Regions from separate parts of the Flavobacterium sp. XS2P24 genome, predicted to be linked through region 3. Evidence: riboswitches for the same ligand, from Rfam matches in the RefSeq annotation. Region 3 holds a riboswitch; each other region holds the start of a gene.
The links. Region 3 has a riboswitch for S-adenosylmethionine ahead of QLS31_RS03995 (Na+/H+ antiporter NhaC family protein). Riboswitches for the same ligand answer to the same signal wherever they lie in the genome.
Positions count from the first base shown of each region.

Region 1: it holds a riboswitch for S-adenosylmethionine, as region 3 does, so the genes downstream of both, QLS31_RS08515 (alpha/beta fold hydrolase) here and QLS31_RS03995 (Na+/H+ antiporter NhaC family protein) in region 3, are expected to answer to the same signal.
Region 2: it holds a riboswitch for S-adenosylmethionine, as region 3 does, so the genes downstream of both, QLS31_RS08445 (homocysteine S-methyltransferase family protein) here and QLS31_RS03995 (Na+/H+ antiporter NhaC family protein) in region 3, are expected to answer to the same signal.

Region 1 is NZ_JASCRU010000009.1:54,416-64,491, forward strand. Features, by position in the region: gene thrA (bifunctional aspartate kinase/homoserine dehydrogenase I) at 1-149, opposite strand, end outside; gene QLS31_RS08515 (alpha/beta fold hydrolase) at 169-1,131, opposite strand; SAM riboswitch class I at 1,210-1,346, opposite strand; gene QLS31_RS08520 (hypothetical protein) at 1,578-1,787, opposite strand; gene metK (methionine adenosyltransferase) at 2,547-3,797, shown strand; gene QLS31_RS08530 (carboxypeptidase-like regulatory domain-containing protein) at 3,932-6,634, opposite strand; gene QLS31_RS08535 (GLPGLI family protein) at 6,692-7,582, opposite strand; gene QLS31_RS08540 (hypothetical protein) at 7,697-8,488, shown strand; gene QLS31_RS08545 (deoxynucleoside kinase) at 8,488-9,102, shown strand; gene QLS31_RS08550 (sodium-translocating pyrophosphatase) at 9,171-10,076, opposite strand, start outside.
Region 2 is NZ_JASCRU010000009.1:33,825-43,900, reverse strand. Features, by position in the region: gene QLS31_RS08465 (nitrite reductase) at 1-926, shown strand, start outside; gene cobA (uroporphyrinogen-III C-methyltransferase) at 919-1,695, shown strand; gene QLS31_RS08455 (bifunctional precorrin-2 dehydrogenase/sirohydrochlorin ferrochelatase) at 1,695-2,276, shown strand; gene QLS31_RS08450 (NAD(P)/FAD-dependent oxidoreductase) at 2,385-3,437, shown strand; SAM riboswitch class I at 3,530-3,649, shown strand; gene QLS31_RS08445 (homocysteine S-methyltransferase family protein) at 3,965-4,966, shown strand; gene metH (methionine synthase) at 5,049-7,727, shown strand; gene metF (methylenetetrahydrofolate reductase [NAD(P)H]) at 7,824-8,780, shown strand; gene gldA (gliding motility-associated ABC transporter ATP-binding subunit GldA) at 8,850-9,746, opposite strand; gene QLS31_RS08425 (dicarboxylate/amino acid:cation symporter) at 9,895-10,076, shown strand, end outside.
Region 3 is NZ_JASCRU010000003.1:186,861-196,936, forward strand. Features, by position in the region: gene QLS31_RS03985 (hypothetical protein) at 1-1,715, opposite strand, end outside; gene fabG (3-oxoacyl-[acyl-carrier-protein] reductase) at 1,780-2,526, opposite strand; gene QLS31_RS03995 (Na+/H+ antiporter NhaC family protein) at 2,710-4,032, opposite strand; SAM-I-IV-variant riboswitch at 4,087-4,183, opposite strand; gene QLS31_RS04000 (hypothetical protein) at 4,311-4,733, opposite strand; gene sucD (succinate--CoA ligase subunit alpha) at 4,950-5,822, opposite strand; gene QLS31_RS04010 (nuclear transport factor 2 family protein) at 5,917-6,279, opposite strand; gene QLS31_RS04015 (UDP-3-O-(3-hydroxymyristoyl)glucosamine N-acyltransferase) at 6,281-7,210, opposite strand; gene efp (elongation factor P) at 7,280-7,846, opposite strand; gene lpxA (acyl-ACP--UDP-N-acetylglucosamine O-acyltransferase) at 7,902-8,687, opposite strand; gene QLS31_RS04030 (bifunctional UDP-3-O-[3-hydroxymyristoyl] N-acetylglucosamine deacetylase/3-hydroxyacyl-ACP dehydratase) at 8,758-10,076, opposite strand, start outside.

The sequences.
Region 1 (10,076 bases), on a different contig from region 3:
TCTTCTAATTCATCTGTAGCATTTCCACGTGCCGATACTACAATTGCAATTTCTTCTCCTTGATTTACTTTGTCGGTAATAATTGCAACTACTTTATTTATTCCGTCGCCATTCGATAAAGATTTACCTCCAAATTTTAATATTTTCATTGTGTTGTGTTTTTTTGGCTTAGAATATATCCTGAAGCAAATTGTGTAATTGTTTGTATTCTATCAAAAAAGCGTCGTGTCCGTGAATGGAAACTATTTCCTGATAGGTGACATTATTTTTATATTTTTTTAATTTCTTGTAAGTTGCTTTATTTTCATTTGCAGTAAAAAACAAGTCTGAATTGATTCCGATGATATGAATATCAGCTTCAATTTTTGACGTTATTTCTTCGAATGAAGAGCTATTTCTAGTAATATCTATCGTCTTCAATAATTGATTCATCATTTTATAAGACGAAATTTGAAAACGTTTTTGAAGTTTTTTACCATGATGATCCAGCCAGCTTTCTACATTGAAAATGGCTAATTCCTCATTAGTAGTTCTCTGGAATTTTGCAGTAAAAGATTCTGGAGTTCGGTAGCAAAGCATCGCATGAATTCGAGCATCTTCAATAGGTTTTGAAGAATTCTTTAGAATTTGCTCCTGCAAAAAACAATTGGCAATTAACCAATCTGTCGATTTCCAATCGGTTGCAATAGGAATTAAATGTTGTGTGATTTTTGGTTCTAAAGCAACCAATTCCCAAGCAATTCCTCCGCCAACAGAACCACCAATAATAGCATAAAGCTGTTTGATTTTAAGAAAATGAATGCCTTCAATAAAAATTCTGGCTATATCTCTGGTAGTAAAATCCGAATAATTTTCAATAACGGCATCATCAAAACCATTTCCCGGAACATTAAAAGCCAGTATTGTATATGTATTAGTATCGATGGTTTTGTGTGCACCAATTAAATCATTCCACCAACCTTTGTCTCCCACAACTTGGGAATTTCCGGTCAATGCATGATTTACCAAAACGATTGGAGCGGTATGTAAAGCCGGTCCAAAAACTTGAAAACTTAAGTTTAAGGCAGGGTAAAAAGCCCCACTTTCGGTGGTAAAATTTTGTACGGTAATAGATGTTGGTTTATTTTCCAATTTCAAATCTTTTATGATTTTTGATTTGTGTCTGGAAATATTAGAAAGAAAGCTAGAAGTGAACTAGAAGAATTCTTTGTGTTATCTTTCCTTTAGATTTGAAATATCCCGAGGCTTCGGGACAGAATAAAGGTAGAATGCAGCACCTTCTTCGATAAATCGAAGGGTTGCTAAGGCTTCATCGGGTCTAATCCCTCTGCCTTTCTTTATAACATTTCAATACGTTTTTGAACTTAAAGGCACAAATTAACCACTATTTTTTTAAACAACCAAATTTTTATCAAATTGGTTCTAATTGATTTATTGCAAATTGACTTGAAAAAATCGCACGCATAATTATTATCCCGACGAAAGAGAAAACACCACATTAGGGTTTTATCTTTCGTCGAAATCATAATTTGAGATTTACCATCAAAGATTCAAAAGCTAAAACAACCATCACTTTTTTAAATAAAAAGTTCTTCATTTTCTTTTGAATACATTTGAAACAGCAATGAACTCGGCACTATTTTTTGTGCCAAAGGATCATTTTTTGAAATTTCAAATCTTGGATTAGTCAATTCATTTTTTGAATCGATTTCCTTTTTTGTTTTGGTTCTGAAACTAAAGCTTTTTAGTAACTGAAATGTCTTTGGAAAATGTTTTGATGTGCTCATAATCTTTTAATTTATGATGTTAGTTTTGTTTTAAATTATTTTTGAATTCTGAAATTCTCTATGCTTATTAACTAATCTGAATAAAAAAACCCTTTTAGATGCGTATCCAAAAGGGTTTTTTAAGTTGTGTTATAACTTATACTTTTGGAATCAACAGACACGAACGCACATAATGGCATTGGCGCAAATCATATTTTTGACTTTAAAATTATTTGTATTATGGATTTTCAGGTTATTCATTCTATGATTAATATTGTTTTATTTTCAGCTAAATAGAGTTCAAAAAAAAAGCCTCCCATTTTCTTGGGAGGCTTTTGCTATATAAATTTTAATTTAAATTTAAGCAATACACGACCCACAGGACTTTTCCTGAATGGCTTTTGACATATTACACACATTAAATTTCATGTTTTTTTTTTGTTGTAACAAATATGCTAACTATTTCTGAATTTTCCAAATAAGTTTTAAAAAAAATACAAAGAAAAATGAACCAAAGATTCCGTTTTGTATTTATATAAGTAGATGAAAAGATTTATAAGCAAAAAAAAGTTAAGATTAATTTGCAATTCAAAATGGTTTCATACATTTGCACCCGAATACAAGAGGAAAAATTTGAACTGATTGCAACCTCTTCATAATGAAATCAATTCATTATGGATACTGAAAATTTTTCAGTAGAAAAAATGCTAAAGCAGAAACTCTTCTTTAGTCCTTTTCAGCAATTATTTTTTCTCGCTTAATTTTAAAATAATAATTATTATGGCCTATTTATTTACGTCAGAATCTGTAAGCGAAGGACATCCAGACAAAATTGCAGATCAAATTTCGGATGCATTAATTGATAATTTTTTGGCATTTGATGCTGACTCAAAAGTAGCTTGCGAAACTTTAGTAACTACTGGCCAGGTAATTTTGGCTGGTGAAGTAAAATCAAATACATATTTAGACGTGCAACAAATCGCTCGTGATGTAATCAAGAAAATTGGTTACACAAAAAGCGAATACATGTTTGAAGCTAATTCTTGTGGAATTCTTTCTGCTATTCACGAACAATCTGCTGACATTAATCAAGGTGTTGACAGAAAAAATCCTGAAGAGCAAGGTGCTGGTGACCAAGGAATGATGTTTGGTTATGCTACTAATGAAACGGAAAATTACATGCCATTGGCACTTGATTTATCTCATAAATTATTGCAAGAATTGGCTATTTTAAGACGTGAAAATAACGAAATTACTTATTTGCGTCCGGATGCTAAATCTCAAGTAACTTTAGAATACAGCGATGACAATAAGCCAACTCGTATTGATGCTATTGTAATCTCAACACAACATGATGATTTTGACGAAGAAGCTACAATGCTTGCAAAAATCAAAAAAGACATTGTTGAAATATTGATTCCAAGGATTATTGCAAAAAATCCAACACATGCTCATTTATTCAATGATGCAATCCAATACCATATTAATCCAACTGGGAAATTCGTAATTGGAGGACCACACGGAGATACTGGATTGACAGGAAGAAAAATTATTGTGGATACTTACGGTGGAAAAGGTGCTCACGGTGGTGGTGCATTCTCTGGAAAAGACCCAAGTAAAGTAGACAGAAGTGCTGCTTATGCTACACGTCATATCGCTAAAAACTTAGTTGCAGCTGGTGTTGCTGACGAGATTTTAGTACAGGTTTCTTACGCAATTGGTGTGGCTAAACCAATGGGTATTTTTATTGATACTTATGGTACTTCAAAAGTGAATTTGACCAATGGTGAAATTGCTAAAAAAGTAGAAGCTATTTTTGATATGCGTCCTTACTTTATCGAGCAACGTTTAAAATTAAGAAACCCAATCTATAGCGAAACTGCTGCTTACGGGCACATGGGACGTACTCCAGAAACGGTTACTAAAACTTTTTCTGCTCCAGGTGGAAACGAAAAAACAGTTACTGTTGAATTGTTTACTTGGGAAAAATTAGATTTTGTTGACCAAGTTAAAACTGCTTTTGGATTGTAATCATCTAAAAAAATTATATCTAAAACCCGCAATTCAATTGGATTGCGGGTTTTTTTTTAGCCCTTCCCGAAGTCTCGGGAGGAAATAGAAATCCTTTGCTGAAGAAAGATTGAAATGTACAGCAGGAATAGCTCCTACAAATTATACTTTAAAGAGAAAATTACATAGCGTGGCTGAACAGTATATTGCGAAGTTCTGGTGGCAAACTGGCTGAAATTATCGTCATTTAATGAGGTTGTGTTCAATAAATTAGTTCCGCTTACTTTATATTCTAACTTGCTGCCTTTCTTTTGATAAATCAAACTGGCGCTCAAGAAATCATATTCATTATTGACCGTTTTCGTATTGTTATAATAATGATAAAACTCATATTCAGCAACGAAAGAGAAACTCTTTAAAAAGAAATAATCCAGTCTCGCAAAAGGTTTTTCGGTGTAAAAAGTAGTATTATTATAATCGTTAGTTACAATATTATATCCCAACTCTAAATTAGGCATATTCTTGTAATTTGTTGACGCTTTCAAAGTATAGCTTTGGGTAAAACTCTCGTTTGTTGACAACACATTATTCTGAATGTTATTGAATTTTGACCAATTCAAATTAGCTCCTAAAGATGCTTTGTAATTCTTCAAAAAAGAACGGCCGTACGAACCATTTCCTGACAAAGTTTCATCAGCAAAATCAGAATTAAAAGGAGATGACGTTTGATTAACTCCGTTGAAAACTGCTCTGGTTTTTATCGCATCGACTCTTTTCGAATACGTGGCAAAAGCAGTAATATTTTCAAAATTAAACATGTTGTATTTAAAGTAGCGCAAGGAATGCACTTGTGCGGTAGCGTTTTCCAAAAGTCGGTTTCCTTTAGTCAAACTGTTGTAATTAGAGAAAACAAATCCTTCAGCAAGTTGATTGATGTCCGTAAAATTATTGATATACGAAAAATTGTAGGTTAATGTTTCCGCTTTCTTGATTTGGTAAATAGCCAAGAAATCAGGTAATGCTCTGAAGAAATTTTGACTGTTACTGGTTCCTAATTGTCCATTAGTCATGTTATAACTATGCAGACTTACTCCTGGTGTAAACGTGAATTTTCCGCTCAAAATCTTATAATGCAATCCTAAAAACGTATCATTAAAATTGTAATTTACATCATTTGTATTGGCAATATCATCTAAATTATTGACTGTTTCGTTATCCAATATCTGAAAAATATTAGAGTTGAAATTTTGATGGGAATAGGTATTTCCTAACGTAACATTGATGTTGCTTTTTGGGGTAACCATGTAATAATAATCCAATTTAGCGTCAATCTTACTGGTTTTCACAAAACGACTTTGGTTGATGTTATTTCTGTTTTGCCCAGCAATATAATCGGCTAAATTAAACGGTTGCGATTGTAAATTAGCATTGTAAAAAGGATCTTCCTCTTGGTACAAATGTTGCATTTCGAAAGCAAAAATATTTTTATCGCTTTGCGTATAATACAAACTCAGGTTTTGATTTACCGAAATTGGATCTTGTTTTTTTAACGTATTGATGTTTTCTGTATTCGAATTACTGTTGACAATAGATTCTCTTAACAGTGAATTATTCTCGTCTAGTTTAGACAATTTGGTTAAAACATCATAATCAAATTGAAACCTAGCACTGGGTTTATAACTGGAACTCAATTTAAATAATCCCAAATTACTTTTTTGACTTGCAGTTTCCTGACGATTCTCTGTAGAAAGAATTTCAGAAGAATTAGGCTGTAAAATATTCGTTTGTGACTTTGTTTCTAAATCTGTTTCAGAAGAAGAAAGAATCCCAAAACCGCTTAAAGTCCACGCTTTGTTTACATTGTATGAAAAGTTTGTAGCTCCAAATTTAGTCTCAATTTCCTTGGCGCGATTATTCCTTAAAAGTGAAATCCCTAGATCATTCGAGGACACATTAAAACTGGAACCACCTTTTTGCATCATGCCTCTAAAACCACCCGTGAATTTAAAATAATCCTGAACTGTCAACGGCAATTCCCCAATATTATTGAAATTCGTAATTAAATTGATGCTGTATTTCGGACTGTAATAGAACAATTTTGGGTTTATCAAATAGCGGCTTTCCTCGTGTGCAACTCCTATTCCTGCGGTCATATCTCCAAACCAGAAATTTTTCTTTCCTGATTTCAATTTGATATTCATCGCAACATTATCCTGATTGTTCTCCACTCCTTTTAGTGCGCCAATTTCGCTGTAGTTGCGCAACACTTGGATTTTATCAATGGCATCAGCTGGAATATTTTTGACCCCTAACTTCGTATCACCATCAAAAAAATCTTTTCCTTCCACCATTAATTTGGACACTTTTTTCCCTTCGACTTCAATTTCGCCATCAGCGTTGACCTCAACTCCGGGTAATTTTTTGAGAATATCTTCCAGTTTTCGTTCTGTTCCGGATTTAAAGGAATCGGCATTATAAACAATAGTATCTCCTTTTATCGAAACCGGCATTTCCCGAACAATTTCAACTCCATCCAATTCGATTCCGCCTTCTTCAAGGGCAATATTTTTAATGCTGTTTTCTGAAGTTGTGGTAATTTCCAACTCTTTATTCTGCATTCCCAAATAACTGATTTTTAAGCTATATGCAGTATTTGGTTTTAGATTAAGAAGAAATTTTCCTTTATCATTTGTTATGGCGTAAGAATCCATTGCTTTTGTGGCTTTATTTACTGCCATTACATTGGCCATTTCAAGTCCAACTGTTTTTGAATCGGTTATGAGGCCTTCTAATTTAACGGATTGTGCAAAGGAAAATGAGGTAATAAAAAAGAGGGCAATTAGTATTGTATTTTTCATTTAGAAATTATGGATGAAATCTATAGTATTGATTTTAAACTCTGATTTGGCTTATTTTTATCCTCCAATTCTCATTCGCATTCCGCCATTTCCGCCACGTCCTTGATTCATCTCTCTGAACTCTTCCATTTTTTTCAATACGGTTTCGTCAAATTCTTTCTGAGTAGTAACTTTTCCTTTCGTTGACGCTTTTATTTCGGTTTTAACTTTAGGATTCAAAACTACTTTCGAACATAAAATAACCGTTTTACCGTCATTTACTTCCAATATCAAACCTGGTAATCCCCAATAGTTCTCCGGCCCTTGATTCACTGGGATTTCCGGCGTATACCAAGCTGTAATTATAGTTTCTTTCGGCATGTCCAACTCATCCATAAGATTAGTTTTCTTAGTAGCATCGGCTTGTTTTGCAGTTGCGGCATCTTCTTTTTTTGGTCTGAAATTTCTAAAATCGGTTTTACTTGCAAGACGCACAGCAGTTGCCTTGAAGCAATTGTAACCACCAATAACACGGGTTTCACCTTCCATTTTCCATTTTAAATTAGGCAACGAATCTTTTACAAGAAACTCTTTCCCCATGAACTCTTTATCAACAGTATATGATTTCTCTTTTACGTTTTTATAATACGTTCCGCCACCTCCGGTCATAGACATCATCATTCTCATTCCGCCACCACCTTGACCGGGAGTATCTAATTTTTCTTCTTCTTTGTATATCGATGCCGATTTATCAAAATTAAGAATAAACGTCTTTTCGAACATTTTCTTCATTCTTTCCTCTATCATTTTTTGCATATCCGGAGTCATCTCCTTATTGCCTTCCATTCGCGTTTTAAAATCGGAAGTACTTGTTTTCGATTCGTAAACTGCCATTCCTTGAAATTCCTGAGCGTGAAGTCCCATAAATGATGCGACTGCTAATACTAATGTGAAAATTACTTTATACATACTTTTGGATTTTAATAAATAAGACTGAAAAATACTATTTTTGTTACAAGTATTCTGTTAAAATAATAATAAGACAATCATAATTGTATATGGTTTAATCGTAATTTCGCTTTCATGAAGAAATTAGTATTTTTACTCTTTATCGCCTCTTTTTCAGTAGTATCGAGTCAGAACCAAAAATTGACTCCAACTAAAATTGACTTCATTCGTTTTGATGGAGATGCGTTTTTAGGATACGATTCGTTTGGCTTTTATTACACCATTAAAAACAATGTTTTTTCTAAAATCAGCAAACGAGATACTTTAGAATATAAAAATATTTCTTTGGGTAAAATCACTACAGTTGACTTGCAAAATCCGCTTAAAATCGTATTATTTTACGAAAATTTCAACAGTGTTATTGTATTGGACAATCAATTGAATGAAACTCAAAAAATCAATTTTTCAGACCATACGATTCCTATTGTAGCTTCAGCAATTGGAATAGCTTCTCAAAATCAATTGTGGATTTACAACACTATGAATCAGCAACTGGGACTTTATGATTATTTAGGTAATAACTACAAAACCATTTCGGTTCCTTTTACAGAAAACATTAAAAATTATTCTTCGGATTTCAATGTCTTTCATTGGATAGACAATAAAAACAACTGGTACGTATGTGATATTTTTGGAAAAATAATAAGTATGGGAATAATTCCTGATTATGATTTTGTTACTATTATTAACGAAAACCAGTTTCTCTATTCCAAGAACTCCATTTTGATTTTAGAAGATGTAGAAAAAGGCAAAAAAACTGAAATTGAAATTTCAGAAAAAACGTTTAAAAAATTCTGTTACAAGGACCAAATTTTATCTATTTTTACATCCGCAGGAATTACAAATTATAAAATCACAATACCGTAATGCACATAGCAATAGCAGGAAATATAGGTTCCGGAAAAACAACTTTAACTCGATTATTAGCGAAACATTTTAAATGGGAACCGCATTTTGAAGATGTAGTTGACAATCCATACTTGGATGATTTTTACCATCAAATGGAACGTTGGTCATTTAATTTACAAATTTATTTCTTGAATAGCCGTTTCCGTCAGGTGATGCAAATTCGCGAAAGCGGTAAAAAAATCATTCAGGACCGTACTATTTATGAAGATGCTCATATTTTTGCTCCTAACCTTTATGCAATGGGCTTGATGACCAATCGCGATTTCCAGAATTATTCTTCTCTTTTTGAATTAATGGAATCTACAGTTAAAGCACCTGATTTATTGATCTATTTAAGAAGTTCTATCCCTAATTTAGTGGGACAAATACACAAACGTGGTCGTGAATACGAAAACTCAATTTCTATTGATTATTTGAGTCGCTTGAACGAACGTTATGAAGGTTGGATTCAAACCTACGACAAAGGAAAATTATTAATTATTGATGTTGACAACATAAATTTTGTTGACAATCCTGAAGATTTAGGAAATATTTTTAACCGTATCGATGCCGAATTGAACGGATTATTCTAAAACCATTCCATCCTATAAACAAAAATGCCTCACAATTGCGAGGCATTTTTTAGTTACAAGACTTTTACTTATTTTAAAGAATCAATCTTAGTTTGCACTTCTTCGTCAGTTCCTTCAAATTTTTGAATAGTAACTTTCCCGTTGATACTTGTTTTAATAGTAGCTTTTACTTTTCCATCAACATTTGTTTTTTCGATAGAAACTTCTTTAGAAACCATTTCGGTAGCTACTCCGGAAGCATTCATGAATTTACATGTTTTACTGTCACATCCTTTTGCAAGACATTCTTCTTTAGACATTGAAGCACACATTTCTGTCGAAGCGCAACACGCTGCTTTATCAGAAATTGTATGACTTCCGTTTCCTAAAATTGGGGCAATTACCAAACCTATCAAACACGTCAATTTAATCAAAATATTCATTGATGGTCCAGATGTATCTTTGAACGGATCACCAACAGTATCTCCGGTAACGGCCGCTTTGTGCGCATCAGAACCTTTATACGTCATTTCACCATTAATCATAACTCCTGCTTCAAAAGATTTTTTGGCATTGTCCCAAGCACCACCGGCATTGTTTTGAAAAACAGCCCAAAGTACACCAGAAACGGTAACTCCAGCCATATAACCTCCTAACATTTCTGCAATTAATTGGTTGTTATCCGCATAAACTAATTTCCCTAGTAAAACAATCGCAATTGGGAAACCAATAGTCAAAATTCCCGGTAACATCATTTCGCGCAAAGCGGCTTTAGTAGAAATATCGACACATTTAGCATATTCCGGTTTTCCGGTTCCTTCCATAATTCCTGGAATTTCCCTGAACTGACGACGCACTTCATACACCATATCCATAGCAGCTTTTCCAACAGAATTCATCGCCAAAGCAGAGAAAACTACCGGTATCATTCCGCCCACAAATAACATGGCTAAAACGGGTGCTTTGAAAATATTGATTCCGTCAATTCCCGTAAA
Region 2 (10,076 bases), on a different contig from region 3:
TGGCTTTAGGTTACAATACGATTTCAGATATTACAGCTTGTCCGGGAACTGATACATGTAATTTAGGAATTGCAAGCAGTACCGGAATCGCAGTAGAACTGGAAAGAGTTTTAGAAACAGAATATCCACAATACAGCAACAATAAGGAAATCACGATTAAAATCAGTGGTTGTATGAATGCTTGTGGACAACACAATATGGCCGAAATTGGTTTTCAGGGAATGTCTATCAATTCAGGAAAATTAGTAGCACCAGCGTTACAAGTTTTATTAGGTGGAGGAAATTTAGGAAACGGAAACGGAAGATTTTCGGATAAAGTAATCAAAATTCCAAGCCGAAGAGGACCTGATGCATTGCGTTTCATTTTAAATGATTTTGAAGCTAATGCAAACGGACAATCTTTCTTGAATTATTATGATGCCAAAGGCGAAAAATATTTTTACGAATTTTTGAAACCATTAGCCGATTTGACTAATCTTACCGAAGCTGATTTTGTAGATTGGGGTAATGCTGATAACTACGTGAAAGCAGTTGGAGTAGGAGAATGTGCTGGTGTAGTAATTGATTTAGTAGCTACTTTAATATTAGAAGCCAAAGACAAAATGACTTTTGCGCAAGAAGCTTTTGATGAAGGAAAATGGGCTGATGCAATTTATTTAGCATACGCAGGATTTGTAAATGGAGCTAAAGCATTATTACTTGCTGAAAACCAAAAAACAAATCACCATGCAGGAATTATCGATTTGTTTGACACGGTTTTCATCGAAAGCAATAAAATTGAGTTGAATTCAACGTTCAAAGATTTAGTATACCAAATCAGAGCGAATGAGCCTTCTGCGGAATTTGCACAAAAATACATTCAAGAAGGAGTTGCCTTTTTTGAAAACATAGAAAAATACAGAGCAAAAGATTTAGCTAATGCATAATACAATACAACCAAAAATAACTTTAGTAGGCGCTGGTCCTGGCGATCCGGATTTGCTTACTCTGAAAGGAGTAAAAGCACTTGCTGAAGCGAATGTGGTTTTGTATGATGCGCTGGCCAATGATGAAATAATGATTCATGCGCCAAAAAATGCCATCAAAATATTTGTGGGTAAACGGAAAGGTTGCCATGAATATACGCAAGACCAAATCAATCAGTTGATTGTTGATAATGCGCTTACGTACGGAAATGTCGTTCGATTAAAAGGTGGAGATCCATTTATTTTTGGACGTGGAAGCGAAGAAATAGAATTCGCAGAAAGTTTTGGAATCCCTACATTTGTAGTACCCGGAATTTCATCTTCGATTGCAGTTCCCGCTTACCAAGGAATTTCTTTGACAAAAAGAGGTGTTTCAGAAAGTTTTTGGGTAATTACAGGTACGACTTCCGACAGGAATTTGTCAAATGATGTAGCGTTAGCTGCGCAATCATCGGCAACTGTTGTGATTTTAATGGGAATGAGCAAATTATCACAAATTGTTTCTTTGTTCCAAAAAGAATCCAAAGGAGAAACTCCCGTTGCAATTATTCAAAACGGAACTACTCCACAAGAAAAAATTGGAGTTGGAACGATTGACACAATTCAAGTAGTTGTAGCTGCGAATAAATTAAGCTCGCCAGCAATAATTGTTATTGGCGAAGTGGTTAAAGAAAGTAATAAGTTGAAAGGATTTTACGAAGAATTTCTATCAAACGAAATACGATTATAATGGAAAGAAATGAATTATATCCTGTTTTTTTAAAACTACAAAACCTGAATGTGTTGATTGTAGGTGGAGGAAACGTGGGTTTAGAAAAATTATCTTTCATGTTGAAATCAAGTCCGAATGCGAATGTTGAGGTAGTTGCACCAAGGTTTTTGCCGGAATTGGAAGAATTGGTCGAAAGACATCCTTCGGTGAAATTGACTAAAGCCAAGTTCAAGAAAAAAATGTTGAAAAAACGACACATGGTAATTGCTTGTACCGATGATTTAAAAGTCAATAAACGAGTATTTGATTTGTCTCGAAAAAGATATTTGATTTGCAATATTGCTGATACACCAGATTTGTGTGATTATTATTTGGGCGGAATTGTAACCAAAGGAAATGTAAAAATTGCTATTTCAACTAATGGAAAATCACCGACAACAGCCAAAAGATTACGGGAGTTTTTCGAAGAAATAATTCCGGACGATATCAATAAAATGGTCGAAAATCTGAATGAATATCGCAAGACACTAAAAGGAAATTTCGAAGAAAAAGTACAAAAAATGAACGAAATTACCGAAGCATTAAAAAATAAAGAATAGAAACAGCACAAAATAGCGAATGATATTTATCATTTAAAGTAGTAAAAATCAATCGTTAATTTGCAATTAAATAGTTTAGCATAATTACATTACATAAAGAATAAAAAAATGATTAAAACAGACATACTTATAATAGGAGCCGGACCAACAGGTTTATTTGCAGTTTTTGAAGCAGGATTGTTAAAACTGAAATGTCATATTTTAGATGCTTTGCCACAAGCAGGCGGACAATTATCTGAATTATATCCAAAAAAACCTATTTATGATATTCCAGGTTTTCCGGAAGTATTAGCCGGAGATTTAGTAGATAATTTAATGGAACAAATCAAGCAATTCGAACCAGGATTCACACTGGGAGAACGTGCAGAAACCATTGAAAAACAAGAAGACGGAAGTTTTATTGTGACTTCAAATAAAGGAAAAAAATTCCATGCTCCTGTGGTAGCAATTGCAGGTGGTTTAGGAAGTTTTGAACCAAGAAAACCATTGATTGAAGACATCGAATTTTACGAGGATAAAGGAATTAAATACTTTATCAAAAATCCGGAAAAATTCAGAGACAAAAGAGTCGTGATTGCCGGAGGAGGAGATTCTGCTTTGGACTGGAGTATTTTCTTGTCGAATGTTGCTTCTGAGGTAACTTTGATTCACCGTAGAAACGAATTCAGAGGGGCTTTAGATTCTGTAGAAAAAGTACAGGAATTGAAGAACTCAGGAAAAATAAAAATGATTACGCCTGCAGAAGTAGTTGGCTTGAATGGAGCGGAACATTTAGAGTCAATTGATATTGAGGAAAATGGCGCACATAGAACCATTGCAACGGATTATTTTATTCCACTCTTTGGATTAACACCAAAATTAGGTCCTATCGGAGACTGGGGATTAGACATTGAAAAAAATGCCATCAAAGTAAATAATGCTTTGGATTACCAAACTAATATTCCAGGGATTTTTGCCATTGGTGACGTAAATACCTATCCGGGAAAACTGAAATTGATTCTTTGTGGTTTCCACGAAGCCACATTAATGTGTCAGGCAGCCTATCAAATCATCAATCCAGGTAAGAAATATGTATTGAAATACACTACAGTTTCTGGTGTTGACGGATTTGACGGAACCCGTAAAGAAGCTCCAAAAGCCGTGGTGAAAGCCATAGTTTAACAACATAATACAAACTAGTTAAAAAATATAGCGCTAATACTTGCAAGTATTAGCGCTATGTCTTTACTTTGCACTGTTCATATATTTATTGAAAGTTATCACGAAAGGCGGAGGGAAAGACCCAATGAAACCTTAGCAACCCTTTATCTTTAAAGAAGGTGCTACATTCTACTTTATACAGAACCAGTTTCAGTATTTAAGATAGATAACACATGAATACTCACTTAGTATTTCTTAAACCCTTTCTTGACAACATATCGATATTTAGCTTACTGTATTTATTTCAGTATCAGGAGCGAACAATTGGCGTTTTTTTGTCAATACCGTTCCCGCTTTTCGTTGCAATCTTTTTCATCCTGAAACAAGTTCAGGACGAGAAAGGATTTTCACTGCAAACGTAGTTCATCGAACTCCTATGAAAATAGTAATTAAGTGAGGTAATCGGGGCTAAAGAGCTAATATATTGAACTTTTGGAATTAATAATAAGCGCTTAATACTATAATGTTTTGCGAGAATAAAACAAAAGATGTCAACAATTCAAGAAGCTATTAAAAAAAACATACTCATACTCGATGGAGCTATGGGAACCATGTTGCAACGCTACAATTTTTCCGAAGAAGATTTTCGAGGAGAACGTTTCAAAGATTTTCCACATTCCTTAAAAGGGAACAACGATTTATTGTCATTAACGCAACCACAAGCGATTCGTGCCGTTCACGCAGCTTATTTTGAAGCAGGAGCGGATATTGTTGAAACCAATACTTTTTCTGGAACTACTATCGGAATGGCCGATTATCATCTGGAAGATTTGGTATACGAACTCAACTATGAATCAGCAAGAATCGCCCGTGAAGTAGCCGATGAATTCACAGCCAAAAATCCGGATAAACCTCGTTTTGTAGCAGGTTCAATAGGACCAACAAACAGAACGGCCAGCATGTCACCAGATGTAAATGATCCGGGATACAGAGCGGTAACTTTTGATGATTTACGTATTGCTTACAAACAACAAGTAGAAGCGTTGATTGACGGAGGAAGTGATTTGCTTTTGGTAGAAACTATTTTCGACACTTTAAATGCAAAAGCGGCCCTTTTCGCTATTGAAGAAGTCAAAGACGAACGCAATATCGATATTCCAATAATGGTTTCCGGAACGATTACGGATGCGTCAGGAAGAACACTTTCGGGTCAAACCGTAGAAGCTTTTTTGGTTTCGGTTTCGCATATACCATTATTGAGCGTAGGTTTCAATTGTGCTTTGGGAGCTGATTTGCTGAAACCTTATCTACAGACTTTGGCGCATAATACGTCATTCAATGTTTCGGCGCATCCTAATGCAGGATTACCAAATGCATTTGGTGAGTACGATGAAACGCCAGAACAGATGCAAGCTTTCATCAAAGAATATTTAGACGACAATTTAGTAAATATCATAGGTGGTTGTTGCGGAACAACGCCAGAGCACATCAAGTTGATTGCTGATATCGCAAAGGAGTATAAACCTAGAGTATCAACAGCGACAATGTAACGTAGAGACGCGATGTATCTCGTCTGAATTATAGCCGGGAATTCTTTGTAATTATTGATTTTAGGGCAAAAAAAAATAAAAAATGGCACAAGCAGAAACTAGAAAAAACCTTGTATTATCGGGATTAGAGCCTTTAATCATTACGCCAGACAGCGTATTTGTGAATATTGGTGAACGTACGAATGTAACAGGTTCTAGAAAATTCCTTCGATTAATCAAAGAAGAAAAATACGAAGAAGCACTTAGCATTGCAAAAGAGCAAGTAGAAGGTGGCGCGCAAATCATCGATATTAATATGGATGAAGGAATGCTCGATGGCGAATATGCTATGACAAAATTCCTAAATCTAATCGCTGCCGAGCCTGATATTTCCAGAGTGCCAATTATGATTGACAGCTCGAAATGGGACATTATCGAAGCGGGTTTAAAAGTAGTGCAAGGAAAGAGTGTTGTAAACTCAATTTCTTTAAAAGAAGGGGAAGAACAATTTATTCATCATGCTAAATTGATCAAGCGCTACGGCGCTGCAGCAATTATTATGGCTTTTGATGAAACAGGACAAGCTGATAATTACGAACGAAGAGTTGAAATTTGCCAACGTTCGTATGATATTTTGGTAAACAAAGTTGGTTTTCCTCCGCAAGACATCATTTTTGATTTGAATATATTTCCAGTAGCTACTGGAATGGAAGAACACCGCTTGAACGCATTGGATTTCTTTAGAGGAACAAAATGGGTTAGAGAGAATCTTCCACATGCGCATATTAGTGGTGGTGTGAGTAATGTTTCTTTCTCGTTTAGAGGAAATGATACGGTTCGTGAAGCGATGCACTCTGTTTTCTTATATCATGCGATTCAACATGGTATGACGATGGGAATCGTGAATCCAGAAATGCTTTCTATTTACGATGAAATTCCAAAAGATCTTTTAGAACACGTTGAAGATGTAATCTTGAACAGACGCGATGATGCCACAGAAAGATTGTTGGACTTTGCCGAGAATGTAAAAGGAGATGTAAAGAGTAATGAAAAAACAGTTCAAGAATGGCGTTCGGGAACTATTCAGGAACGATTGACGCATTCGCTAGTAAAAGGAGTTGATGAATTTATAGAAATTGACGTAGAAGAAGCCAGACTTGCAGCAACAAAACCTATCGAAGTAATCGAAATCAACCTAATGGCAGGAATGAATGTCGTAGGAGATTTATTTGGTTCGGGAAAAATGTTTTTACCACAAGTGGTGAAATCAGCGCGTGTAATGAAAAAAGCAGTAGCTTATTTATTGCCATTTATTGAAGCCGAAAAAGATGGTGTTTCGAGTTTTGCAGGTCGTATATTAATGGCGACTGTAAAAGGCGATGTACACGATATTGGTAAAAATATTGTTTCGGTTGTTTTGGCTTGTAACAATTATGAGATTATTGATTTAGGTGTGATGGTTGCGCCTGAGAAAATTATCGCTGCAGCTATAGAACACAATGTTGATATTATCGGTCTAAGCGGATTGATAACACCTTCATTGGATGAAATGGTGTATTTGGCTAAAGAATTAGACAAAAGAAATATAAAAATCCCAGTGATGATTGGTGGAGCAACGACTTCGCGCGCGCATACTGCCGTGAAAATTGCACCACAGTATAGAGAAACGGTTATTCACGTAAATGATGCTTCGAGAGCCGTAACGGTTGCCGGAAATTTATTGAACAGTGAGAAAAAAATATATGCAAGTGACATCAGAGCAGAATATGATGCTTTTAGAGAGACTTTTTTGAATCGTTCGCGTGACAAAAATTTCTTAACTATTGAGCAAGCTCGTGTCAATAAATTGAAATTAGATTGGGAAAATTACAACCCAATGAAGCCTAATTTTATTGGAACAAAAACAATCGAAGTCGATTTGGATGTTTTGGTTCCGTATATTGACTGGACACCCTTTTTTAGAACATGGGAATTGTTTGGGAAATATCCAGCGATTTTAACAGATACTGTTGTTGGAGAACAAGCTACTTCGGTTTTTGCGGATGCCAAAGAAATGTTGGGCGTTATTTTGAAAGAAAAGAAACTGACAGCCAAAGGAATCTACGGAATTTTTCCAGCGAATCAAGTGAATGATGATGACATCGAATTGAGCGACGAAAGTGGAAAAGTACTAGAGAAATTCTTGACGTTGCGTCAGCAATCACAAAAAACAAAAGGTGCTCCAAATATCGCTTTATCTGATTTTATTGCTCCAAAAGACAGCGGTAAAAAGGATTATATGGGAGCATTTTGTGTAACAACCGGTTTTGGTGTGGATGAATGGGCGGCTGAATTCGAAAAAGATTTAGATGATTATAATTCGATTATGGTGAAAGCATTGGCGGATCGTTTCGCAGAAGCTTTCGCAGAATATTTGCACGAAAAAATCCGTAAAGAGATTTGGGGTTACGCTGCTGATGAAAATTTATCTACCGAGGCTATGATTGAAGAGGTTTATAAAGGAATTCGTCCAGCACCGGGTTATCCGGCTTGTCCTGACCATTTGGAAAAACCAACGATTTGGAAATTATTGAATGTAGAACAAGAAATTGGAGTGACTTTAACAGAAAGTATGGCGATGTGGCCGGCTTCATCGGTTTCTGGATATTATTTTGGAAATCCGGAAAGTAGGTATTTTGGACTTGGAAAAATAAAAGAAGACCAAGTTATTGATTATGCCAAACGAAGAAGCGTTTCGACAGAAGTTGCCATGAAATGGCTGAACCCAAATATTGCAGATTAGAAAATAGTTTAAAGTTGAAATTTTGTTTAAAGTTTAAAGTTTAAAGTTGTTCGAGAGAACCTTAAACCTTAAACCTTAAACTTCAAACTAAAGAAGATGAAAGTAACACAACATATTGAAGACGCAAAAGGAGAAACTTTATTCTCCTTCGAAATTATTCCGCCTCAAAAAGGCAAAAGCATTCAGGAATTATACGATAATATTGATCCGTTGATGGAGTTTAAACCACCATTTATAGACGTAACTACTTCTCGCGAAGAATATATTTACGTGGATAAAGGCAATGGTTTATTAGATAAGAAACTGACCAGAATGCGTCCGGGAACGCTTGGGATTTGTGCTTCGATAAAGCATAAATACAACGTAGATACGGTTCCTCACGTGCTTTGCGGTGGTTTTACTAAAGAAGAAACTGAGTATTTATTAGTCGATTGTCATTATCTTGGAATTGATAATGTGATGGCGTTACGTGGCGATGCGATGAAAGACGAGCAATATTTTATTCCGAAACAAGGAGGAAATGATTTTGCGGTTGATTTAGTGAAACAAATCAACCAATTGAATTGCGGGAAATATTTGCACGATGTAATGGATATTGATAATAAAGCCAATTTTTGTATTGGTGTTGCTGGATATCCGGAGAAGCATTTGGAGTCTCCATCCTTACAATCTGATTTAAAAAGGTTGAAAGAAAAAGTTGATGCAGGTGCGGATTATGTGGTGACACAAATGTTCTTTGATAATGCTAAATACTTTGAATTTGTTGCCAAAGCCAGAGAAATGGGAATTACTGTACCTATTATTCCAGGTATTAAACCAATTGCCGTAAAAAGACATTTGCAAGTCTTACCACAAATTTTCAGAATCGATTTGCCGGAAGATTTAATTCATGCAGTTGACCAATGTAAAAATAATGCGGATATCAGACAAGTAGGAATCGAATGGGCAATTCAACAATCTTTAGAATTGAAAGCTGCAGGAGTTCCGGTATTGCATTATTATTCTATGGGGAAATCAGAGAATATTAGACAAATTGCGAGTAAGGTTTTTTAATTCCCCAATCGTATTTCATAAAAAAAGCTCGTTTAAAATCAAATTTAAACGAGCTTTTTTAGTTGTAAACTACTTTGTAATCTCTCTAAATACTGCCTCGAGGTTTTTATTTTTCTGATTCAGTTGAAGTGTTTTCAAACCATTGGCATTAGCAAAATCAAAAACAGCCGGTCGCATGTCTTTATCCGCTTTGAAAGTCAATTCCCAAATCATGTCGTGTGTATTCTTGTAAGAAACAAGATTTTCGATTTTAGCAATAGCTTGTTCCTCTATTTTATAATCAAATTCTACTTCGATAACTTGCTCCTTGTCTTCGGAAATTAAGTGGTCCAGTTTTTTATCGGTAACAATTTTGCCGTTATTGATGATAATAACGCGGTCACAAATGGCTTCAACTTCCTGCATAATGTGCGTAGAAAGGAAAACGGTTTTGTCTTTCCCTACGTTTTTAATCACATTACGAATTTCCATTAATTGATTTGGGTCTAAACCAGTTGTTGGTTCGTCAAGAATCAAAACATCCGGATTGTGTAATAAAGCATTGGCAAGACCTACACGCTGGCGATATCCTTTGGATAATTGTCCTATTTTTTTATGACTTTCGGTACTTAAACCTGTCAATTGAATTACTTCTTCAATGCGGGATTTGGCTACTTTGTACACATCTGCGTTAAAAGCCAAATATTCTCTCACATACAAATCCAAATACAACGGATTGTGTTCCGGTAAATAACCAATGGAAAGCTGAACGGCTTTTTGCTGTGTGTTTACATCGTTTCCATTTACGATTGCTGTACCTTCATCGGCATTGATATACGTTGTCAATATTTTCATTAAAGTCGATTTTCCGGCTCCATTTGGACCTAAAAAACCAACAATTTCTCCTTTATTAATGGAAAATGAAATGTTATCCAGTGCTTTTTGGGCACCGTAGCTTTTGGATATATTAGTAACTTCTATTGACATGGAATTTTATTTGTTGCAAAAGTAAACAGAAAAAGTATTGATTTATTGTTTTTTGTAGCCCAATAGCTAAAAAGTCCTTTGTCAAAGTTTTACAAAGCGAGATGATATTCTATTTTAGATTTATATATTTACCATAAACTATATAGATATGAATTTGAAAAATACACAATCCGGCAGTTTCTTAAAAAACTACAAAAGTATTTTATTGCTACTTGGAGGAATTCTGGTAGGAAGTATATTAGGTTTAGTTTTTGGAAAAGGAGTAGAAGTGATTAAACCTTTGGGCGATATATTTCTGAATTTATTGTTTACAGCAATCATTCCTTTGAT
Region 3 (10,076 bases):
GTAAACGCGTAAGGTCCCGCTTTAAGCCCGTCAAGATTGACTTTATAGGAATTATTTCCTTTTAATAAATCGTAATTTTTTGTTTGTTTCGTTTTGGTATTCGTTACCGCAATTGTCAAACGTGCTTTTTCATCAAACTCATAATTCTTATTGAAATATTGCGCGGTTATTTCAATCGCTTCACCGGAATTATAGAAACTTTCATGTTCTACCACTAATGATTTTTTAGAATTATTAGAAGCCAAAAATTGAATAATCTTATCCATGAAAACATCATATTTTTCAAATGATTGATTGTTGACATGTGTTTGCAAACGCCATTTCCAGCTGTTTTCTCCCAAAAGATAAGCGGCTCGCCTGCCTTGATTTTCTGTGAAAGCCAGCAAAGGTGAATTGGTGTCTATTACTCTAATTTTTGATGAAAGCAAAACTGACACCGCACCTTTTGTAGTTACGGTTCCAAAAGCATTTTGCAAAGGCGGTAAATTTTCAAACCCAATATTATCAACCGCAAACAAATTAAACTGCGCATTAAAAACCGACAAATAATCTTCTTTTTGTCCGCTCATTTTAAAGTTCAAATTATCCTGTTGTTGATTCAGAAAATTAAAATCGGTGTTGTTACCAGTAATGATAAACGTATTGATTCCAGCACCTTTATTACTCTCAAAAATGTTTTTAAATTCGGCTGTTGGCTGGTATAAAATAAAAACATTAAAATCTTGTAACGTCTTAATATCATTAGGTTTAACGATAGTTACTTTACGTTGTACATTTGATTCAATGGCTCTTTTTAGTGCGCCTAAATCAGGATGAATTATAGCTGATACTATAGCAATATTTGTTTTTTGGTCTATAACTTCAACCGCAAAATTCTTAGTGTTATTGTACGTGTTTTTTTCTTTTTCTTTAGATGAAATAGTAGCTTTAAAAATCTGTAATCCTATTTTATCAGCTGGTAAAAGTACGCTTACAGTTGCCGTTTTTTTGGAAGGAGAAAAGGCAATCGATTGTTTGCTAAATACCGAATTTCCTTGTAAAATAATAAAATCGGCCGTTATGCTTTTAGTTCCTGAATACTGTAAAAAAGCTTCTACAGGAAATTTATTCTTATGAAAAGCATATTTATTAACATTCAGTTGATTGATTTTAAAATCTAAGAAAGTAGTTGTATCGCCTACAATTACAGGATATATTTTATTTGCAGTATCAAAACTAAATACATAATCATTTCCCGAAGTCTGGTTTCCATCCGTAATTAAAACTGTTGGATAGATTGCATTTTTATAAATGCTTTTTAGATTTTTGGTAACAACATCAATATTAGTTTGAGTTCCTTTAAAATCAAATGTTTCAGTCGGTTCAAAATCATCTGAAAACTGATACGATTGCACATCGAATTTCTCTTGTAAATCTGAGTTTGATTGTATTTTTTTATACAATTCCAATGCTTTTTCATTGGCATTCAAAAAAGAAATAGAACTCGAATTATCAACAATTATCGGCAAAGGGGTTTTTACCGTTTCCAGCGTATTTTTTGTTAGTATTGGATTAATCAATAATAATAAAATTCCAAAAATGGATGAAAAACGCAAAAAAGCCAAAAACCAACCGACTTTCGATTTGTTTTTGGCTTTGTAGATATATTGAAAAAATGACAAACCGCCAGCTATTAATAAAGAAAGTAGTAATAATAGTAAAGTGTTTGTTGTCATATTTTAGTAGTGTTCAGTCATCAGTATTCAGCAACTGAGCACTGATGACTGATCACTATTTTTTTTAGGTAAGCATTCCTCCACAAACATTCATAACCTGTCCAGTTACATACGCACTCATATCAGACGCGAAGAAAAGACATGCATTAGCAACGTCCTCAGTCGTTCCGCCACGTTTCAACGGGATTCCGTCTCTCCATCCTTTTACCACATCTTCGTTTAATTTTGCCGTCATTTCTGTTTCGATGAATCCAGGAGCAATTACATTACAACGAATATTACGTGATCCTAATTCCAACGCCACTGATTTAGAAAAACCAATAACTCCCGCTTTTGAAGCAGCATAATTAGTTTGTCCAGCATTTCCTTTCACACCTACAACTGAACTCATATTGATTATAGAACCAGAACGTTGTTTCAAGAAAGTACGTTGAATTGCTTTGGTCATATTAAAAACTGATTTCAAATTGACATCCATCACTTTGTCAAAATCTTCTTCGGACATACGCATCAAAAGGTTGTCTTTAGTAATCCCAGCGTTATTAATTAAAATATCAACCGTTCCAAATTCAGCCAAAACTGCATCTACAAAAGTTTGCGCTTCATTAAAATCGGCTGCGTTAGATTGATATCCTTTAGCTTTAATTCCTAAAGCGTTCAATTCTTTTTCAAGAGCCAAAGCTGATTCCACTGACGAACTGTATGTAAATGCAACATTTGCACCATGTTTTGCAAAAACTTCTGCAATTCCTTTTCCAATTCCGCGGCTTGCACCTGTAATTATGGCAACTTTTCCTTCTAGTAATTTCATATTCAAAAATTAGTTTAAATTTTATTTGAAGCTAATCCTGCTATCCGCTTCAATCTTTTATGAACACTAACGTTCACATAAAAGGATTTTCACTACTATCAGGGCTATCTTACACCCGTCAAATATATAATAATTCCCTTTTTAAAAAAAATTCAAAAGCAATTACAGTCAAAAATTCAATTCTTAAATTTTAAAGAATCGCTTTGTCCATTTGTCCCAAAACGAAATATAAATAGCCACCAATGTGAAAATCAGTAAAAATAAATGGTACCAAGCATTACTAATTAAGTCAAAGAAATCTAATTTTCCATTAGCGTAGCTCAATATAAGCAATACTTGAGCGCCATACGGTAAAACTCCTTGAATTATACACGAAAAAATATCCAGAATTGCAGCCGTTTTTCTAGGATTCAATCCATATTCATCATTAATTTCTTTGGCAATAGGCCCTGTAATTACAATAGAAACCGTGTTGTTCGCTATTGCTAAATTAGCAAAACCCACTAAAGCACCAATTCCCGCTTGAGCTGATTTTTTACTTTTAATTCTTTTTTTAATTTGAACTAATAAATACGTTATTCCACCCGCTTTATCTACCATAGCTGCTAAACCTCCAGTAAGCATTGACAATAAGAAAATATCAGTCATACTGGTAAAGCCTTCATATATCTTTTGAGTGAACTCCATTAACGTAAACGAACCACTAAAATAACCTATGATTCCTGCCAATAAAGTTCCAATAAGCAATGTTGAAAATACATTAACACCTACTACCGCCAATACTATTACTAATACATAAGGTACAATTGCAATCCAGGAAAAATCATTTTTTGCAATGGCAACAGTCACAATATCCGAGTTTAAACCAAGATAAAAGAAAACCATAATAGTCAAAATTGCAGCAGGAAAGGCAATAAATAAGTTAATCTTAAACTTGTCCTTTAGATCACATCCCAATGACTGCGTTGCTGCGATAGTAGTATCAGAAATCATCGAAAGATTATCACCTAACATAGAGCCACCTAATAAAGCGCCTGAAATTAAAGGTAATGAAGCACCGCTTTTATCAGCTAAAGCGACAGCTATCGGGCCAATAGCTACAATTGCACCCACTGATGTTCCTGTAGCAGTTGATAAAAAAGAAGCAATCAAGAAAATTCCTAAAGGAAAATAAGCAACATCAATAGTATTTATTCCAAGATTCACGACAGCATCAACTCCACCCATCGCTTTACTTACTACTGCGAAGGCTCCTGCTAGCAAATAAATTAAACACATGGTCATGATTTTACTTTCACCACATCCTGCAATCAATGTAGCAACTTTTTCATCAGTAGTGGATTTGAAAAGTAAAAAGGCTGCTATGATACCAACTACAACTGCCACTGGCGATGGAAAAGCATAAAAATCATTCAGAACAATTCCTGCTCCTAAAAAAGTAAAAATAAAAACCAATAAAGGAATCAAGGCAAAGGCATTTCCTTTTTCTTTTGAAAATAAAGTCATAAAAATAATTTAAAATTAAAAATTATGACGAAAAACAAAGCTAAATATGGGAATGTAGACAACATTTTTTCCAAAGGATTTGGCTTATCGTTTTAGCACCTTGCTTGTTGTTGCAGGTTGCTATCCTATTGAAGGATTCGTGATAACGGATGCAAAAGTAATTAATTATTTATGAAATTAGCCTAATTTTATTCCAAAAAAAGATAATTCAAAAAAAAGCGCCACATGAAAATGTAGCGCGATTATAATTAAGATGTTGAAAGGCAAACTTTAAATAATTAAAAAGCTACATTCCATTTTGGCAGTCTTCCATTTTCGTCAAGGAAGTTTTGTAAAACTTGTCCCTCTACAAATGTTGGAATCACTTTTGTCTTATCGTTGAATGTCTCATACCAAACCACTTCAAGTGTGCTAATATCTTCGATTTTCATTTGTGCAGGCCAAGAATATTTTCTTCCAGTTTTAGCAAATTGGTGTCCTTCAACAATTTTGTCTTTTAAACCACCATTTTTAATTTTCAAAGTTCCGTTATTTTGAACAGTTCCAGTAGAACCAACCATAATTAACTCTTTTTCATCTCCTACTGAATACACTAAAAATACTCCAGATCCTTCTGATGCATTGCAAACTTCTGCTAAACTATCTTCTGTAGTAAATGAAAACTGATTGCTAACTTTGAATTTTTTTAACTCTTTGTACATATTATTTTATTTTTATTTGAACTGGCTTCGACAAAAAAATACCCCACAAAATCGTGAGGTCCATTAGAAACCATTCGTTTATGTTTGTTTTTATTAGGATTACATCTTAAAAACAGATGCCTTTAATAAAGTGCAAAGATATTTCTTTAATTCATATTTATAATAAAAAAGCCCCACAAATTGTGAGGCTTTTAAAATATTTAATTAGAGTTTAGATTAACCTAAAACTTCTTTTACTTTTTTACCAATTTCAGCTGGAGAATCTACCACGTGAATTCCACATTCTCTCATGATTTGTTTTTTAGCTTCAGCAGTATCGTCAGATCCACCAACGATAGCACCTGCATGTCCCATTGTACGTCCTGGAGGAGCAGTAACTCCTGCAATGAAACCAACTACTGGCTTACGGTTACCATCCGCTTTGATCCAATGAGCAGCATCAGCTTCTAATTGTCCACCAATTTCACCTATCATTACGATACATTCTGTTTCTGGGTCATTCATCAATAATTCAACTGCTTCTTTTGTAGTTGTTCCAATGATTGGGTCTCCACCTATACCAATTGCAGTAGTGATTCCTAATCCTTGTTTTACTACTTGGTCAGCTGCTTCGTAGGTTAATGTTCCAGATTTAGAAACAATACCAACAGTTCCTTTTTTGAAAACAAAACCTGGCATAATACCAACTTTAGCTTCACCCGGAGTGATTACACCTGGACAGTTTGGACCTATTAATCTAGAATTTCTTTCTTTAACATAACTATTTGCTTTTATCATGTCAGCAACAGGAATTCCTTCAGTAATTGCAATAATTACTTTAATTCCAGCATCTGCAGCTTCCATAATTGCATCTGCAGCAAAAGCCGGCGGAACAAAAATGATAGTTGTATCAGCTCCTGCTTGTTCTACAGCATCTTTTACAGTATTGAAAACTGGTCTGTCTAAGTGAGTAGTTCCCCCTTTTCCTGGAGTTACACCACCAACAACGTTAGTACCGTACTCAATCATTTGAGAAGCATGGAAAGTTCCTTCGCTTCCTGTAAAACCTTGAACAATTATTTTGGAATCTTTATTAACTAAAACACTCATGATATATTTTTTATGTAGTTTTTAAAATTGTTATGCAAAAGTATAAAATAGTAATCAGTAATCAGTATTCAGTATTCAGTTTTTTGACACTAAATTATGATAATTGACTCATTTGATACCCTCGAAATAGTTTATTGTCTTTTATTTGCCAAATAACCATAAAATGCGCCAATAACATTTCTTCTCTTGGATTCTCAATCGTTTTCACAAAATGAGAATAACGCACCGAAATGGTATCATTTTCACTTACAATATGACTAATTCTAACCTTTGAACGAACGTAAGCTTTACTCAAATCATTAGACAGACTCAATAAAGAATTATAATCCAATTGAACTAATCCCTTACTGCTGTACCATTCAACAATAACTTCAGGATGCAAAAAATCTTTTATGACTTCGTTGTCAATTAGCGCATCTGATTTGTAAAACTTCTGAATGATTTCTTTAGCAGACATATTACTTTAGTTTATTAAGAATTTCTGGTATCTTCTTGATATTAGCCAGTTGTTTCAATTTTTCTCTTGATTCTTCTATTGGTGTACCAAAATAAGACTTTCCTCCTTCAACTGATTTTGTAACTCCGGTTTGACCAAGAATGACAGCCTTTGCTCCTATTGTGATCCCGCTTGTAGTTCCTACTTGTCCCCAAATAGTAACTTCGTCTTCAATAATGACACAACCCGCAATTCCGGTTTGTGAAGCAATTAAACAATTTTTTCCAATAACGGTATCATGGCCAACATGTACTTGATTGTCAATTTTTGTGCCTTCGCCAATAGTTGTATCGCCAGTCACACCTTTGTCAATTGTACAAAGCGCTCCTATTCCCACATTATCTTTGATAACTACTCTTCCACAGGAAAGTAATTGATCATATCCTTCAGGACGTTTTTTATAATAAAACGCATCAGCACCAAGAACGGTTCCAGCATGAATCATTACATTATCGCCTATTACGGTATAATCATAAATGGAAACATTAGAATGAATCAAACAATTCTTTCCAATAACAACATGATTCCCAATAAACGTATTAGGTTGTATTACAGTATCTTCACCTATTGAAGCTGAAGCAGCTATTGAAACATTCGAAAACTGAAAAGGCTTGAAATAGTTTGTTAATTTATTAAAATCTCTAAAAGGATCTTCAGAAATCAACAATGCTTTTCCATCTGGACAAGCTACATTTTTATTGATTAAAACAACAGTCGCTGCAGAGTTTAATGCCTTGTCATAATACTTAGGATGATCCACAAAAACAATATCTCCAGATTCAACAACATGTATTTCATTCATTCCAGTCACTGGAAAATCTTTATCACCAACATATTCACAGCCGATGATATTTGCAATTGCTTCTAAAGAGTAAACTTTTTGGAATTTCATTTATTTAGTATTCAGTGTTCAGCAATCAGTGTCCAGTATATCTGATTACTGAACACTGATTACTGTAAACTATTCTTTAACTCGTTCCATGTAAGAACCTGATGCAGTATCAATTTTAATTTTATCTCCTTCATTAATAAACAAAGGGACATTTACAGATGCGCCAGTTTCAACAGTTGCTGATTTTGTTGCATTTGTAGCAGTATTTCCTTTAATTCCTGGCTCAGCGTATGTCACTTCAAGAATAACTGAAGCTGGCATATCTACTGAAAGCGGTAAATCAGTCTCAGTATTGATGCTTACCATTACATTTTCTCCTTCTTTCAATAAATCTGGTGAATCTAAAATGTTTTTGTTTAAAGTAATTTGTTCGAAAGTCTCTGTATTCATAAAATGAAATTGATCACCTTCTGGGTACAAAAATTGAAATTTATGGTTTTCTACTCTAACTTCTTCAATTTTATGACCTGCAGAAAAAGTGTTGTCCAAAACTTTCCCGTTAGTTAAACTTCTAAGTTTTGTTCTAACAAAAGCAGGACCTTTTCCTGGTTTTACGTGAAGAAATTCAATGATTTTGTAAATATCGTTGTTGTATTTAATACACAATCCGTTTTTAATATCTGATGTAGATGCCATTATTTTTTTATTTTTATTACTATTTTTATTTTTTGGTAACTAAAAACTACTTTTTTTAGTAGTTTCCAGAATATCCTTTCATTACTCCTCTTGAAGAATTTCGAATAAAATCAATGATTTCATCTCTTTCCGGTGTCGCTTCCATCTCTGCTTCAATAATACCCAAAGCTTGAGTTGTATTGTAATTTTTTTGATATAGAATTCTATAAATATCTTGAATCTCTCTGATTTTTTCAGTTGTAAAACCGCGTCTTCTCAATCCAACAGAGTTAATTCCAACATACGACAATGGCTCTTTTGCTGCTTTTGTATAAGGAGGAACATCTTTTCTTACCAGAGATCCACCTGATATCATGGCATGATCACCAATTTGAATAAATTGATGTATTGCTGCCAATCCACCGATAACCGCAAATTTACCTACGGTAACGTGACCTGCCAAAGCTACTCCATTTACAATAATTGCATTATCGCCAATATGACAATCGTGGGCAATATGCGCAGTTGCCATTACCAAACAATTATTCCCTAAAGTAGTTTGTCCGGATGCAATTGTTCCTCTATTGATAGTTACACATTCTCTGATGGTACAATTGTCTCCAATTATTGCTAAAGAATCTTCTCCACCAAATTTTAAATCCTGTGGAACTGCCGAAATAACTGCACCAGGGAATATATTACAATTTTTTCCAATTCTTGCGCCTTCCATTATGGTAACATTCGAACCAATCCAAGTTCCGTCCCCAATAACTACATTATTGTGAATGGTTGTAAATGGTTCAATGACAACATTTTTGGCGATTTTGGCGCCTGGATGAACATAGGCTAGTGGTTGATTCATATTCTTTGTTTAATCGTTTAACTGTTTAATCGATTAACCGAATACACGATTAACCAAATCAACAAAAAAATTACTGTTTCTTAGCAATTTGTGCCATTAATTCTGCTTCAGCAACTAGTTTTCCATTTGCGTAAGCGTTTGCTTGCATGTGACAAATCCCTCTTCTAATAGGTGTAATTAAATCACACTTAAAAATTAAGGTATCACCAGGCAATACTTTATGTTTGAATTTAACATTATCTATTTTCATAAAATAAGTCAAATAATTTTCAGGATCCGGAACAGTGCTTAAAACTAAAATTCCACCCGTTTGTGCCATTGCTTCAACAATTAAAACACCTGGCATAACTGGAGCTTCAGGAAAATGTCCAACAAAGAAATTCTCATTCATGGTAACATTTTTCATACCGACAACATGAGATTCAGACATTTCAATAATTCTGTCAATCAATAAAAACGGTGGTCTATGTGGTAGAACAGCCATAATTTTATGAATGTCCATTAATGGTTCTTGATGCAAATCATAAACAGGAACATAATTTCTTTGTTCGATTTTTATGATTTTTGCCATTTTTTTGGCAAACTGTGTATTTACAAAATGTCCTGGTTTATTAGCAATTACTTTACCTTGAATTCTTGTTCCAATTAAAGCTAAATCACCTACTACATCAAGTAATTTGTGTCTTGCCGCTTCATTTGGATAATGCAAAGTAAGATTGTCTAAAATTCCATTTGGTTTAACTGTAATTTCGTCTTTTCCAAAAGCAACTTTTAAATTTTCCATTGTAGCTGCCGATATTTCTTTATCTACGTATACAATAGCATTATTTAAATCGCCACCTTTTATTAAACCATTTTCTAACAATGATTCTAATTCATGCAAAAAACTAAATGTTCTAGACTCCGATATTTCCGTTTTAAAATCTGAGATGCTTTTCATTGTAGCATTTTGAGTACCCAGTATTTTAGTACCAAAATCTACCATTGCAGTAACTGAATAATGATCGTTTGGCATTACCAATATTTCACTACCAGAAGCTTCATCTGTAAAAGAAATTACTTCTTTTACTACGTATACATTTCTTTTAGCGTTTTGTTCTTCAATTTCTGCTTTTTCAAGCGCTTCAACAAAATATTTTGAAGAACCATCCATAATAGGAAGTTCAGAGGCATTCAATTCAATGATTACATTATCTAAATCACAACCAATTAGTGCTGCTAAAACATGTTCAGGTGTCTGAATTTTTACGCCTAATTTTTCTAAATTGGTTCCTCTTTGCGTGTTTACAACATAATTAGCATCTGCTTCAATAATAGGTTGTCCTTCCAGATCTACTCGAACAAAAGTAAAACCATTATTTACTGGAGCAGGTTTAAAAGTCATTTTTA